2 regions of the Evansella sp. AB-rgal1 genome follow, and region 2 is predicted to be linked to the other one. Evidence: a T-box and tRNA genes for the amino acid it is inferred to sense, from the RefSeq annotation. Region 2 holds a T-box; the other holds one or more tRNA genes.

Region 1 (8,345 bases), on a different contig from region 2:
GATCGATGAAAGAATGTGGCTTTTGAACCGAGCCGGTAAAATTCCATTTGTTATTTCTTGTCAAGGTCAAGAAGCAGCACAAGTTGGAGCAGCAACTGCACTAAATACAGAAAAAGATTATATTTTACCATATTATCGTGATATGGGAGTAGTTTTAACATTTGGTATGACAGCTAAAGAGCTCATGCTTTCTGGATTTGCAAAAGCGGAAGATCCCAACTCTGGTGGAAGGCAAATGCCAGGTCACTTCGGGAAAAAGAAAAATCGAATCGTAACAGGCTCTTCGCCTGTTACAACACAGGTTCCACATGCAGTAGGATTTGGATTGGCAGCCAAGATGAAAAAGGAAGATTTTGTTGCTTTTACAACGTTTGGTGAAGGGTCATCCAATCAAGGAGACTTTCATGAGGGGATTAACTTTGCTAGTGTTCATGATTTACCTGTGATTTTTATGTGTGAAAATAATAAATATGCCATTTCAGTTCCAATTGAGAAACAGTTACGCTGTGAAAAAGTCTCTGATCGAGCTATTGGTTATGGGATTCATGGGGAAACAGTAGATGGAAATGATCCATTAGCAGTTTATGCAGCAATATCGAAAGCAAGAGACAGAGCGCTTAAGGGAGAGGGACCATCTTTAATAGAGACAGTATCATATCGCTTAACTCCACATTCTAGTGATGATGATGATAGTACGTACCGTGCAAAAGAAGAAGTAGAGGAAGCAAAAAAGGTGGATTCTATCGTTACATTTGGTTCTTATTTAAAGAGTGCGGGAATCCTCACGGAGGAAATGGATAATAAGATTCGAAGCGAAATTCGTAAAGAAATTGATGAAGCTACAGATTACGCAGAGAATGCTCCATATGCAGATGCAGAGAGTGCATTAAAATACGTTTACGGAGAGGAGTGATCATATCATGCCAATTATATCTTATATTGAAGCAGTTACGAGTGCAATACGAGAAGAGATGGAACGAGATGAAAATGTATTTGTGTTAGGAGAAGATGTAGGGAAGCGAGGGGGAGTTTTCAGAGCAACCAACGGATTATATGATCAATTCGGTGAAGAAAGAGTGATAGATACTCCCCTAGCAGAATCTGCAATTGCTGGAGTAGGGATTGGAGCAGCAATGTATGGACTACGACCGATTGCTGAGATGCAATTTGCGGATTTCATCATGCCTGCTATAAATCAAATTATTTCAGAGGCAGCAAAAATACGGTACCGTTCTAATAACGATTGGACGTGTCCTATCACAATTCGTGCCCCATATGGCGGAGGTGTTCACGGAGCGTTATATCATTCTCAATCTATAGAAGCTATTTTTGCAAATGTTCCAGGGTTAAAAATTGTTATGCCTTCCACACCATATGATGTAAAAGGATTGTTGAAGTCTGCTATTCGAAGTGATGATCCTATATTGTTTTTTGAACACAAGCGAGCATATCGACTTATTAAAGGAGAAGTGCCTGTAGAAGATTATATACTTCCTATAGGAAAAGCGGATGTGAAGCGTGAAGGGGAAGATATTACTGTTATCACATATGGTCTATGTGTACACTTTGCTATGCAAGCTGCTGAAAACTTAGCGAAAGAAGGATACGAGGCTCATATCCTTGACTTACGTACTGTATACCCATTAGACAAGGAAGCTATTATTGAAGCTGCAAGGAAAACAGGTAAGGTACTTTTATTAACAGAAGATAATAAAGAAGGAAGTATTATTAGTGAGGTCTCCGCTATTATTGCAGAAAATTGTCTTTTCGAATTAGATGCACCTATTAAACGTTTAGCAGGTCCAGATATTCCTGCAATGCCTTATGCTCCAACAATGGAAAAATATTTTATGGTAAATCCAGATAAAGTGGAAGCGGCAATGAAAGAGCTTGCTGAGTTTTAGAAAGATTAGACCTTTTCAAGGAGGTACCAAGTAAATGGTAAAAAATATTACAATGCCCCAACTTGGAGAAAGTGTAACAGAGGGTACAATAACCAAATGGCTTGTGAAACCTGGTGATAAAGTCAATAAATATGATCCATTAGCAGAAGTTATGACAGATAAAGTAAATGCTGAAATTCCTTCTTCTTATAATGGAATGATAGAACAGTTAATTGCAAACGAGGATGAAACGATTGCAGTTGGAGAAGTTATATGTACTATCAGTGTTGATGGAGAAGTGGATAGTGAAAGTCCGATCAATCATCCTTCTACTAAAACTGACGAGACTGTAAAGGGATTAGTTTCAGAAGATAAGTCAAATAAACGGCGATATTCACCGGCTGTTTTGAAGTTAGCTCAAGAAAATGACATCGATTTAGAGTTGGTTGATGGATCCGGACGTGGAGGAAGGATAACAAGAAAAGACCTGTTAGCGATAATTTCTGGGGCTGTACCAAAACATCAATCAGTAAAAACTATTGCACAGCAACAGGATGTAGGAGTGGAAAGAGACAATGATAGGACTGTTTCGGAACCTTCTGTATCTTCCGGACGAGTAGAAGAAATTCCCGTTTCCAACGTACGAAAAGCTATTGCAAACAACATGGTTCGATCAAAACATGAAGCGCCTCATGCTTGGATGATGATTGAAGTAGATGTAACAGAACTTGTTCGTTATCGTAATAAAGTAAAAGATGAGTTTTATAAGAAAGAAGACATGAAGCTAACGTTTTTACCGTTTTTCATAAAAGCGACGGTAGATGCTTTAAAGAAATATCCTGAAGTAAACTCTATGTGGGCCGGAGATAAAATTATACAATACAAGGATGTTCATATTTCTTTAGCTGTTGCAACCGAGAAAGAATTATTTGTTCCTGTAATAAAACATGCGGATGAATTAAATATTAAAGGATTAGCTAGAGAAATTAATCAACTTGCATCAAAGGTCAGGTCTAATTCGTTACAGCAAAAGGATATGCAAGGTGGAACGTTTACAGTAAACAATACAGGTTCGTTTGGATCTATTCAATCACAACCAATTATAAATTACCCACAAGCTGCAATACTATCGGTTGAATCTATAGTGAAACGACCAGTGGTTCTGGAAAATGATGCGATAGCGATTCGACATATGGTGAATCTTTGTATGTCCTTAGATCATCGAGTGTTAGATGGACTTATTTGTGGGAAGTTTTTAGCTCATATCAAAAGAAATTTAGAAAATATGAGTAATCAAAATACTTCTATATATTGAACCATTGTTGGAAATGTCATTTATTTAAGTCAGCCTGGATATGAACGTTTGTATTAATCTATATATGGACTCTTTTTGCTGTTTAGAAGAGAGGAATTAATAAGAGGGAGTGTCAAAGAGTAAAATCCTTATTGACACCTCTTTTTTTCATTTTTCTTACGTAGAATAGCGTAATATTTTCCCGTACATACTAATGGAAAATATGGAAGGATGATTAAATCATGAGACCATTTAGATTATTATTAGTAACTATTTTTTTGATATTGCAGTTAGGAACACCTATTCATGCTCTTGCCGAGGACCAAGGTAATAAAGAAAGTAATATGGAAGAATGGGAAATGAAACAAGACATTGTTCATAGACATGATTCTATAAAAATACATTTACAATATTACTATGAGTTGTTGGTTGAAAAACATCGACCAGAATTAAAAGAAGAGTGGATTGAAATTAATCGTGAAAAAGAAGCGATTTTAAAGAAGATGAGAGAAATGAAAAAAGAAGGTAAAACATTTGATTTTACACAAATTGATGGTGAATGGAAGGTAAAACATGAACGCATTCATGAAGAATTTATGGAAGTAGTAAAAAGTAGAGATAATGAAAAAATAAAAAATATATTACCTGAAATTATAAACCTTTCAAAAGAATGGAACGAAGTGTACCGTGAACTTCTTATAAATATGAATATGTAAAAATCCCTCTATTAATCGTAGTCATTCTTATTTACAAATATGATAATGTAAGTTATAATCCTATTTGGGTTTGATAAAACGTAATGATTACGAAATGAGAGGGGAAAATGATGAAAAGATTATGTATTTTATTATCATTTATGTTAGTACTATCAATGATACTTACAGCATGTGGACAAAATGAAGGGGAAGCAGGTCAATCGAATAACGATGAAGATATCGTGGAACAAATAAAAGTTTATACTACTTTATTCCCATTTGAAGATTTTACGAAACGTATTGGTGGGGAATTTGTAGAAGTAACTAATATTATACCAGCTGGGGCAGATGCACATTCCTTTGAACCGACAGCGAGACAAATGATTGAAATCGCTGAAGGTGATTTATTTATTTATAATGGTGCAGGATTCGAAGGGTTTGCAGAGCGTATTAAAGAAACACTAGAGTCACATGATGTTGCTATTCTTACTGCTTCAACAGGAATTTCGTTAATTGGATATGATCACGATCATGACAATGGACATGACGATCACAATGATGACCATGATCACAACGATGATCATAACCACAATGATGACCATGATCACAATGACGATCACAATGATGACCATGATCACAACGATGATCATAACCATAATGATGACCATGATCACAACGATGATCATAACCATAATGATGACCATAATCACAACAATGATCATAACCATAATGATGACCATGATCACAACGATGATCATAACCATAATGATGACCATGATCACAATGACGATCATAACCATAATGATGACCATGATCACAATGACGATCATAACCATAATGATGACCATGATCACAACGACGACCACGATGACCATGATCACAATCATTCACATGGTGATGAAGATCCACACGTATGGCTTGACCCAATTCGAGCTATTACAATCGCAGAAAACATTAAAAATGCTTTAGTTGAACTTCGACCGGAATTACATGATGTTTTTGAAGAAAATTTTGATACATTAAAGCATGAACTGGAAGATCTTGATCAAGAGTTTATTAAATTGAAGGAAGAAATTTCAAAGGATTCTTTTGTAGTATCGCACGCAGGTTATGGTTACTGGGATGATCGTTACCATATTCACCAAATTGGTATTTCTGGAATTTCACCAACGAATGAACCTACAGCAAGACAAGTACAAAACATTATTGAACTACTAGAGACAAATAATATTAACTTTATTCTAGTGGAACAGAATATTCCGTCTGCTATTGCTAATACCATTCGAGACGAAGTAGGAGTAGAAACATTATACCTACACAACCTAGAAACATTACAACCAGAAGAAGTAGAGGCTGGAGAAGATTATTTTAGTTTAATGCGTAAAAATATCGAAGCTCTAAAAACGGCTCTACAATAGTTATATTACTTTTACCCGCTATGATAAATGATAGCGGGTACTTTCTTGAATAATTACATAGTACTGGTTAATTATCGGTATGATAATACAAAAATGTAAGCAAAAACATGGTAATCAATATTCTTAAAGTGTAAAATAAAGATAAGTGCTAGAAATAAGAAAGGGTGTAAGGGTATGGATTTTCAAATGTTTATGAACGATGTTGTACAAACAGCTAGAAAAGAAATGGTTCAATCTGGGTATCAAGAATTGAAAACACCTGAGGAAGTAGACAATGTTTTTAAAAACACTGGTACAACGTTCGTAATGATAAATTCTGTATGTGGATGTGCAGGAGGAATTGCTAGACCTTCCGCTGCCTATATGAAAAATTTTGAAGTGCAACCAGATAACTATGTAACAGTGTTTGCTGGTCAAGATAAAGAAGCTACTGCTCAAGCTAGATCCTATTTTAAAGGATATGAACCGTCATCTCCGTCTTTTGCTTTACTCAAAGATGGAGAGATACAAGCAATGGTTGAAAGACATGAAATTGAAGGTCATGAACCAATTGAAGTAGTTCAAAAATTAGAAAAGGCTTTTGAGCAATACTTTTCAAAATAATGATCTGAAAAAAACAAATTTCAAGTATTTTTTGGAATTTGTTTTTTTCTTATGCTATAATTTTAACTTAGTTAAGAAAGAAGTGGAGTGAAGAAAATGAAGGAACTGTATAAACAAATACATATTTATTTAAATATGGAGGAAGAGATAAGTTTCGAAGAATTTGACAATTATTATAAAAAAGTAATTGATTATTTTAACGATAATGCTGATAAGTTTGATGAGGAATTGCTTTGGAAAGCTCTGTTTATTTCTGAAAATGTTATGTCAAATGCAGAAGCAAGAGCAAAAGAATCAAAAGGTTCTCTTATGAAAAAGTATCAAAAAATCGCACAAAGATTATCTCTTTGGGCTCAGAATTTTACTGCAAGGTTAGCAGAAAAAGGATACACGGAAGATCAAATGAATGAGCGGTTTGAAAATATGTTTCAAGATGATGTGAATAGTTAAAAAGAATACTTGATTTTTTTTGTTTGGATTGCTATACTCCTATAGTACGGTTGATTAGTAGTCCAACTAAGCGCCTATGGTGAAATGGATATCACACGAGATTTCGGCTCTCGCGTTCTGGGTTCGAATCCTGGTGGGCGCGCCATACATATACAACAAACTCCAGTTTTTTACTGGAGTTTTTTTTATAGAAGAAGCTTATTTTCACGGAGACCTGCATGCCAGTGAAATTTGCACCATGGCGGAAAAAACGTTATTAGATGCTTTAGTAACATCGACTTTATATGGAATGAGCGTAAGTCCACGAACTCCTGTGGGAAGCAGAGCAGAGGCGAGACACGGTAGCAGACGAAGTCGTGAAGTTGGCTCGACAGCTCCTCACGGAAAGGAGTGGACAGAAGCGAATGGAATACAAACGAACAAAGTTAGTAATACTATATAGTTTGACCTCTAATTTACAGAGTATTTTCAGGGTACACTATAATGAGAACCATAATAATTAAAGTTGTTACTATATTTTTTTTGGAGTGACATAGCATGTTCAAAATTGGTTATCGAACATTAAAAACTGCATTAGGTGCAGCAATTGCGATTGCAATTGCTCAAGCTTTTCAGCTCGAATTTTTTGCTTCAGCAGGAATTATAACAATCTTATGTATACATAAAACAAGAAGAAAATCGTTTCAATTATCATATGTCCGTTTTTTAGCATGTTCAATCGGGTTATTTTATGCTGCCATTTTATTTGAACTTATAGGATATCACCCCATTTCTTTAGCTGTATTATTGTTAATGTTCATTCCTACAACGGTCTTATTAAAAGCGCAAGAAGGGATTGTAACGAGCTGTGTCATCATTTTACATATTTACGCATCAGGTTATGTTTCAGTTCCACTAATCATGAATGAATTTGCATTAATATCTATTGGTATTGGTTGCGCATTGCTTATGAATGCGTATATGCCTAGTGTGGAAAGAGAGTTACAAAAACAGCAGCAGCAAATAGAAAGGCTATATGCTAAAATCTTTCATGAATTTGCTATCTATATAAAATATGGAGATAGACAATGGGATGGGAAAGAGATTACGGAAGCGGCTAGCTTGTTAAACTCCGCGAAGAACATTGCTATTCAAAATTTGGACAATCATATATTACGATATGAAGACCAATATTATCATTATTTCAAAATGAGAGAGAAACAATTAGAAATCATTGAACGGATGATGCCTTTACTTGCGAAGATAGAAATACAAGTGAGGCAAGGAGAAATGATTGGGAACTTTATGGAAGAACTTAGTGGAGGTGTGACACCAAAAAATACTGCAGGAAAATATATTGATAAGTTAGAGCAGTTACGTAACAATTTTGACGAAATGCCACTTCCAGAAACAAGAATGGAATTCGAAGCTAGGTCGTCGTTATTTTATTTAGTATATGAAATGGAACAATATTTATTAATAAAACAACAGTTTAAACCCATCCAAAATTATTCTGTATTTCGATGAATAAAAGCAGGCACTTCAGTAACAACTATACTGTATAGGGTTGTTTAGCTTAAACATGTCACCAAGAAAAGGCAGTGATTAGGTGTGAAATCGATTTTATTAGCTATTCTTGTTGTTGTATCACCCATATGGCCAATTGGGGTGAATCCATCCGTGGGTGATCCTTATATTATCGTAAATAAAAAGTCTCATGAATTAGCTTACATTCTAGATGGGGAAGTAAAACAAATTTATGAAGTAGCTGTAGGAAAAGCAGAGGCAAAAACTCCAGAAGGGGAACATACTATCATCGTCAAAGCTGAAAATCCTTATTATCGAAAGAAGAATATAGAGGGTGGATCGAAGGAAAATCCATTAGGAACGAGATGGATCGGTTTTGACGCTGAAAATACTGACGGACGCATATATGGAATTCATGGTACAAATAATCCATCATCTATCGGGCAAGATATAACAGCTGGCTGTGTACGTATGAAAAATGAGGATGTTGAGATAT
Region 2 (8,345 bases):
CAAGATTATTCACCTTGTCCACACTAACAAGCTTCCCATGATGAATAATGCCAATTCGATCACACATCAACTGCATTTCGGACAAAAGATGACTAGAAACAAATACAGCAATGTTTTCTTCCGCAGCAATCTTTCGAAGATACATCCGAATCTCCCGAATTCCAGCAGGATCCAGCCCATTCGTCGGTTCATCCAGGATCAATAATGTTGGCGAGTGAAGCAGCGCTTGGGCCAATCCCAACCGTTGTCGCATTCCAAGCGAATACGTCTTCACCTTTTCATGAATTCTATCTTTCAAACCAACTAATTGAACAATTTCATCTATCCGTCCTTTTGGAATCACCGGAACCATGCGCGCATAATGAATCAAGTTATCATACCCAGACATAAACTTGTACATTTCAGGATTCTCAATAATTCCACCAATATTAGCAATTGCCTTCTCAAAATTCTTTCTCACAGAATGCCCATTGATGATCACTTCGCCTTCCGTGATACTCATGAGACCAACCATCATTCGAATCGTCGTCGTTTTCCCCGCTCCATTCGGCCCAAGAAACCCAAACACCTCCCCAGCATACAAGTCCAAGGAAATTCCGTGAATAATTGTCGTCCTACCAATCGTTTTTTTTAGATCCCTTATTTGTAAAACAAGGTTCTTCTCACTTCTCTTTGGCGTCCGTTTCTCCATAACACCGTACCCCCTCGTTATTTCTACTCTTAGTATGACCTCCATTACATAAAAACAAATTATAAAGATATTAAAAAAGTATTAAAAGAGGATGTTCAAAAAGTCCGGTAATGCATTAAAGTTTTAACGTACTGGTGGCACCTTAAGGTTAGAAGTAAACAGAAGTATCTCATCTTTCAGGACACCATAATGAGAAAATATCTTCTTGCTTTTTCCATCAAACTTATTTATAATTCCAATAATATAAAATCAAATTCTGCGAAAAAGAGAGTAGTTATGATAATTGTCTGAAGCGAGTTAGGGATGGTGAAAGCCTAATAGACAACACATAATGAAGCGCACTTTGGAGAAACATCCTGAAATCATAGTAGGGAATAGTCGGGTAATGCCCGTTATCAATTTTCAAGAAGGTTTATTTTTTGAACAATAAGAGTGGTACCGCGGGTAATCTCGTCTCTAGCTTAGAGACGGGATTTTTTTGTTTTCAAAAAAAAAAGAAAGGTAAGTGGAAGAAATGGAACTCACGAAGGATTACGCGAAAGAAATTGCTTTTCATTTAGATGGAAAACTAGATTGGAATGAAGTGCTACAATTCATCGAAAAACCGAAATATGAGGAACAAGGAGATCTGGCTTTCCCTTGTTTTGTCCTTGCTAAGACGTTAAAAAAATCGCCAAACAGTATAGCATCCGATTTAGCAGAAAAGCTAGATCATCCACTTTTTGAAAAGGTAGTAGCCGATGGACCTTATGTGAATTGCTTTCTCAACAAAAAATACGTTAGTAAAAAATTTATAAAGTCCATCCTTCAAGCTGGGGAGAGCTATGGCTCACTTGATATGGGGAATGGCCAAAATATCGTGGTAGACTTTTCCTCACCGAATATTGCCAAACCTTTTTCAATGGGGCATCTTAGGTCCACTGTCATAGGGAATTCCCTAGCCAATATTGTGGAAAAGTGTGGATATAAAGCCCTTAGAATCAACCATCTTGGCGATTGGGGCACTCAATTTGGCAAGCTAATCGTGGCCTATAAACGTTGGGGGAACGAGGATAGTGTTAGACAGAATACTATCAAGGAATTATTAGATCTTTATGTGAAATTCCATGTAGAAGCTGAAACCCATCCCATTTTAGAGGATGATGCAAGGCTCTGGTTTAAAAAACTAGAAGATGGTGATAAAGAAGCTTATGACCTTTGGAAATGGTTTCGAGACGAATCACTCAAGGAGTTCTCGAAAATATACGAGTTGTTAGATGTACACTTTGATTCCTTTCAGGGCGAAGCATTTTATAACGACAAAATGGGGGAGACAATGGACACCATACAAAAACTTGAATTGCTCACCCAATCAGATGGTGCAAATGTGGTTGATTTAAAGGAATTTGATGTACCTCCTTGTTTAATACAAAAATCGGATGGCGCTACCCTCTATGCAACAAGAGATCTGACCGCCGCAATCTATCGACATAATCAATATAACTTTGAGAAAACTTTGTACATCGTTGGACACGAGCAGAGCTTGCACTTCAAACAGGTTTTTCTGGTTCTTGAAAAAATGGGCTACGAATGGGCAAAAGGACTGGTTCATATTCCTTTTGGCTTCATCTTAAAAGATGGGAAAAAGATGTCCACAAGAAAAGGAAAAGTTGTTTTACTAGAAGAAGTGATAAAGGAAGCAATGGAGCTAGCGCAAAGTAATATTGATATGAAAAACCCTGACCTCGAAAAGAAAGAAGAAGTTGCAAAGATGGTAGGAGTAGGAGCGATTATTTTCCACGACCTGAAAAACGAAAGACAAAACAATGTAGAATTCTCGCTAGAAGAGATGCTACGTTTCGAGGGAACGACAGGACCATACGTCCAATATACACACGCAAGAGGATGTTCCATCCTTAGAAAAGCGAGTGTTGATGTTAGCTCGTTGAAAATCAGCGGATTAGATGACCAATATAGCTGGCCGGTGATCAAATCACTGATGGAGTTCCCCAATGTCGTGAAAAAAAGCTTCACTCAAACTGAACCATCGCACATTGCGAAATATCTAATCGGTCTAAGCCAAGACTTCAACAAATACTACACTAACGTAAAAATCCTATCTCCAGACGAGCAACAGGAAAGCAGATTAGCTTTGGTGAAAACTGTTACCTTCGTTTTAAAAGAAGGCTTACGACTTCTCGGAATAAAAGCACCGGATAAGATGTAGGAAACGGTATTCCCACTTGGTCCATAAAAGCTTTATTATCCGTGTTAAAAAGACCCAACACAGTAATAGGAAGAATAAAAAGAGGGCGTTCAAAAGATTCTTTATCCTTTTTGAGCCCCTCATTCATAGTTTTTCCTGATTACTCCAACAACTTGATTATCTAACTCTAGCTCTATTACTAAGTAATCATCATCTTTTCGAGTGGTGCTAGGCACCTAAACCTAGAATTTTCACTGATGCTTCTATTTTTCAATCTCTAGAAAACTAAACCCCTCCCGCATTCGTCAGGGAGGGGGAAAAGCTTAGCTATTCAAAAGTATTTAAACCTATTCCAGTTATCACCTATCTAGTAATCTTGATAGTTAATAATATACTCTAGTTTTTTTATCAAGCATTTCACCGTAGTTTAATATCCTATAATAAAAGAGATTAGTTGAGATATAACGATTACGCTACTCCTTTACTAGTATAAAAGTCTACTAAATTAGAGGACTTGTAATTTCCTTTAAGTCGTCTTGAAGGAAAGTTAAACCTGGTATTGTAAACGTTCCTGCATTAATAGCGAAGTGATTAATAATTAAATCAGGGTCACCTGGATGATCAACTCTTAATTCATAATGGAAGGGAGCTACATTAGTAGTAAAGATTCTAAGTGTATTTGGTGGAACGGTTACAGTCTGGTCACTTAATACAGTAGGAACTGCAGTGTTGTTCCAGTCAATGATCTGAAATCTAAGAGTTTTAGTATCTGAGCTAAGGTTAACTACTTCCATGTGAGCTGCCGTTTGGTCAACAGCTGTGTTTAAAACTCCTGTTGATAATATTTTGGGCTCTACTTTACCGTTGCCAGGTTTACCCTTTCTATCTTTTTTATCTAATATCGAAGACAGATTTACATTAACAACAGGATTTCCTACATTAGATATATTATCAAGATCCGTAAGTGATTGTGTTTGTTGTTGTTCTTGCCGCTGTTGTTGTTGTTTGATTCTTGATACATTCAATTCTATTAGACTCTGCAATAAAGAATTAAAATCATTATTAGCCATATTTGGCTCACTCCCTTTACTAGTTTTGTTAATTCTCTTTATACTATTCAATTATTCTATGCGAGTCTGTATGGTTGTCCGGTGTAAATTGCACATTTTTTACAAGCTAGAGTTAATAGAGAAAATGACTATTCAAATTATGTGAAAGTCTTATGTGTCACTCCGAATTCTTTAGTAGTAACCCCATTATCTAAACTTTTCTAAACACATAGTTTATACATAATGTCATATAAAGTTTTTCCACATTTCTCCTCCACCATTATTTTATTGTCATTAATATTCATAATGAATCCTACCTAACTCGCCCTTAATCTTTCACCTGTCACGATTATTTCTTAAAAATAACAGGACATAGCCTTAGTAGTAAGGTAAAAATATAGTAGTAAATATACATCTTCTTTTTTATTTAATTCCTAAAATAAGCTGCTGTTCCCAGCACAGTAAGCATTTGGGGACTTGTGTTCAGGCAGCTAGTAGATAGCACTTCCTCCCGACTTATGATAGTCTCAATTTATTACCGAAAGGGGAGTTACCTATGAGCATATCCGTTCCAGAAAGAACACTTCACGATGGTTTGACATTGCCGGTAATTGGTTTAGGTACATACGCACTGAAGGGAAATCAAGGGGTTAGTGCGATACAACACGCAATTGATTCTGTGGGGTATCGTCTATTAGATTCTGCTTATAACTACGAAAACGAAGGAACAGTGGGAGAAGCTGTTCGACGTTGCTCTGTAACAAGAGACGAATTGATCATCACTTCCAAATTACCTGGCCGTTATCACAACTATAATCTTGCTATCAGCACCATCGAAGAATCTTTGTACCGGGCGAACCTAGATTATTATGATCTCTACCTCATCCACTGGCCCAACCCTAATCAGGATCTATATGTAGAGGCTTGGCAAGCACTTATTGATGCGAAAAAACAAGGACTTATCCACTCCATCGGTGTTTGTAATTTCTTACCTCAACATATAGAGCGCCTTGTTCACGAAACAAGTGTGAAGCCAAGCATCAATCAAATAGAGTTGCATCCCTATTTTAATCAAGCATCCCAAAGAGAATGGCATGAACAACATCAAGTGGCAACCCAATCTTGGAGCCCATTAGTACGAGGAAACGACGTGTTACAACATAACGAACTTCTGCAGATCGGGAGTTCTCATAACAAAACCGTTTCCCAAGTAATCTTACGATGGCATTATCAACTAGGGGCTATTTCTATTCCGAAGTCCGCTACTCCCGAAAGACAACTGGAAAACATCTCGATCTTTGACTTTTCCCTTTCTCCATCGGAAATGAACAGTATCTCCGCGTTAACAAAGCCAGATGGAAGGATTCATAATCAAGACCCTGCGGTTTATGAGGAGTTTTAACTATTTCCGCATGAAATTAGGGGCCTTTTTGGAGAAGATTGGTTGATGACTCAGTTACAATAAAAAGGTGCCTGCCCCCAAATCGTTATAGTTTTAACGCACTGTGGGGGGCAGGCACAACAATTATAAGTTGCTATTAACCTAATAACGTGTGAATACTTTATTAATGTTCTCTTATATACTTTAATACATCAATTAAGTGATAAACTTCTAACCCTTCATCCTTGTATTGTTGATAGGAGTCATGGAGAAGTCCACCGTATATGATAATACTTTTGATTGATTTAGCTTTGCTTCTGTACAACCTTCCACCTCTACTTTCAATAAAATCTTTAACCTCTTGTGACAATTCATTAATTCGTTTTTCGCATATTTGCTGTTGAATAAACTCTTTTTCTTCATTTTTAAAATATAAGTTACCAAGTCCATAGCATGTCATCTTGTAAATATAGGTTTTTAGTAATGCATCTATTGAAATCTTATCAAATTTCTTTTGCTCAATCCCAAAGTATTCCTGATCTATCCTTGTGACTTCAACTTGTGGAGTGGTCATATACTCATAGTCAACTGGTGTTCCAAACACACCAGATGTATTAGGAGTGTTGATGTTTGTTAGAACATGACCATCCGATTCACGTCTAGCGAATAACTCTTCTTCTAAAACCAATGCTTCATACTCTGTTAATCCCTTTTCGACAAAACGCACATCACAATCAAATGCCTGTTTCACATCCATAAAAAAGCTGTTCTTATCTTGCTTATAACGATTGTTTTTTCCTTTACCTATATAAAAAACTCTACCATCTTCTTTAATATACCATTCATAAACATAATACACCCTTTCATCGCTAAGTCCTTCTTTGTCAGGAACATTCGTCATTCGTATTCCACTAGAACTAATTTCAATTCTCATCCTTACCACCCCTCTTCTACATTATCTAACACCTTTTTCATACACCAATAAATAGTCCAATAAAATGTTAAACTTTTGTAGTTCATATAAAATAACAGGAGAGCCCTCTCGTTTGTTAGGTGAACAAAAGGACTCTCTTTTAGTGAAGTTTTCGAGAGGATGAACCAAATTATTCTATTCTATATCTGCTAAGGAGTTGAGTTAGGAAATAGGCTAGAACTCCGATAACAATATCACTCATAAAAAGATGCAATTGTCTCAGTCCATCTCTTAATTCAAGGAATTCCATCCTTATTTCTATACTTGCAAAGCCGAATGCAAAGAAAGCAGATAAGACTAATAAATAAAGAAAGAAATTTTTCTGATGATTGGTGCAGTATTGGTACAATAATAAAAAACTCACTGGGAGTACAGATGCAGTCATATTTAAACTAGTGGGAAGTATTGGTGTTGAATAATAGTTATAAGCAAAATAACCGAGATTGGATAAGGCCAGTGCTGAATACGTCCATAACACATGCACCACGAATCCAAAAAATAACACTTCAAAAATCCTTTTTCTATCTACAGCAAAGACAAGAACAATTAGAGGAGTAATTAATAGTGAGGTAACCATCCAAAATTGCCACGTACCCATATGGGAGTATTGACTCCAATAAGAATGGATTGTCGTACTTAACTCCTCTTGCTTTTGGAATATTTGATCTATATATTGATTTCGATCCATAATACCTCAACTCCTGTAATTGGTTAATACTATAAGTTTTTGGAATTATTGCTTTAATTATTCATTGTTGTGAATAATGGTTCAAGAATTTGTATCTTTGTTTAAAGAAATCAAATAGGCGCATCTCATGGCGAATATCACCACAAGAAGCACCCCTACCCGAAATACCTGCATAACCAAACAGCAGAAATATCCTAGAGAAAATCACAACATCTTGCAAAAAAAATGAATGACTCATGCCGCTGCAAACCCTCTCGTTTCATATATCGCTCTACACAATAACCATCAAGAAGTCCGCTCAAAACTACACCAATAACACCACTCGTAATAGTGAGCACTCCCACATTATTATTGAATGGCGTTTTTTTAGCTATAAGACCTCCCCACGATTTTTCCCCAAGTGGTAGTACTTAAGTATTCAATTAAATAATAATTTTGAAATCAATGTATTAATTTAAGTAAGTTCCGTTTACAATATAAAAGAACGTGTGTTCTTATTTTTATATTAGTAAATTGAGGGTGATCATATGGAACTTGGAACATGTAATATTTGTAGAAGAACAGGAAGAAAAGTCAATTTAAAACCAATTGCTGGCAACCAGCTTTGCCCAGACTGTTACAAAAATATCAATTTAGGTTATATGTACTGGTATCGAAGAGGAACGTATAGAGTTGTTAAATTAATGGACTTTACAAACGGTGCGATTGTAGATATTCCAGAGGATAAAATGAACGAAGTTGAAGCTTATAGATTATTTATCGAACAGAACAAAGACAAAGTCTTTAGTCCTGCATATGAATATAAAAACAAATGATAAACTTTTTGTAAGTTACTTTATAAGCTACGCTGTTTCCGAGTATGGCAAACGGGAAACGGTTCTCATAATAAAAAAGTAATGAAATAATGTTCCAAACTAATAATTCCTGACTCTCAGTCCTAGTACTGGGAAGCAGGGAACTTCTTTCGAACCAGCATCGGTGTTAAACGTATAGTATATAACCATGAAAAAGAGCCTCGGTTCATTTATCGGAGAATGTCCGTAGACAAACTAAAACAAACTCTGGTCACAACAACTTTTACTACTTGGAGGCATCAGAACCATCCCTCACTCCCTTTCTATGATAAGATAGAACTAGGAAATATGTCTTATAGATGTTGATTTCCATCGTAGAGAATCTGATGTTTTTTAATAGGGGGTGGTGCAACTGGTTATAATCCTCAGCCTTATCAATTTGTTTCTATTATGTCTATTAAATTTAATCCGGTTCCACTTTTCAAAGCATGTGAACCGAGGAATTTTAATTTTTAGCACGATACTTTTTACACTTGTGAACGGTTACATTTACGGTGAATTCCATTTGCTATGGATGGCCTTAT

Evidence for each region. A T-box is a leader RNA that pairs with one kind of tRNA and senses whether it is charged. The one in region 2 lies ahead of argS (arginine--tRNA ligase), so its partner is inferred to be a tRNA-Arg.
Region 1: it encodes a tRNA-Arg, which carries the amino acid that the T-box ahead of argS (arginine--tRNA ligase) is inferred to sense. The anticodon was not compared.

Annotation. Positions count from the first base shown of each region.
Region 1 covers NZ_JBGUAU010000002.1:27,057-35,401, forward strand. The annotation lists gene ACERII_RS01650 (thiamine pyrophosphate-dependent dehydrogenase E1 component subunit alpha) at 1-913, shown strand, start outside; gene ACERII_RS01655 (alpha-ketoacid dehydrogenase subunit beta) at 921-1,904, shown strand; gene ACERII_RS01660 (dihydrolipoamide acetyltransferase family protein) at 1,939-3,198, shown strand; gene ACERII_RS01665 (hypothetical protein) at 3,420-3,893, shown strand; gene ACERII_RS01670 (metal ABC transporter solute-binding protein, Zn/Mn family) at 4,004-5,290, shown strand; gene ACERII_RS01675 (BrxA/BrxB family bacilliredoxin) at 5,465-5,893, shown strand; gene ACERII_RS01680 (hypothetical protein) at 5,990-6,343, shown strand; tRNA gene ACERII_RS01685 (tRNA-Arg) at 6,414-6,488, shown strand; gene ACERII_RS01690 (hypothetical protein) at 6,582-6,785, shown strand; gene ACERII_RS01695 (aromatic acid exporter family protein) at 6,881-7,849, shown strand; gene ACERII_RS01700 (L,D-transpeptidase) at 7,934-8,345, shown strand, end outside.
Region 2 covers NZ_JBGUAU010000020.1:42,835-51,179, reverse strand. The annotation lists gene ACERII_RS16970 (ABC transporter ATP-binding protein) at 1-691, opposite strand, end outside; T-box leader at 941-1,152, shown strand; gene argS (arginine--tRNA ligase) at 1,206-2,897, shown strand; gene ACERII_RS16960 (hypothetical protein) at 3,377-3,946, opposite strand; gene ACERII_RS16955 (aldo/keto reductase) at 4,482-5,327, shown strand; gene ACERII_RS16950 (hypothetical protein) at 5,491-6,240, opposite strand; gene ACERII_RS16945 (CBO0543 family protein) at 6,410-6,967, opposite strand; gene ACERII_RS16940 (immunoglobulin domain-containing protein) at 7,495-7,782, shown strand; gene ACERII_RS16935 (GGDEF domain-containing protein) at 8,345-8,345, shown strand, end outside.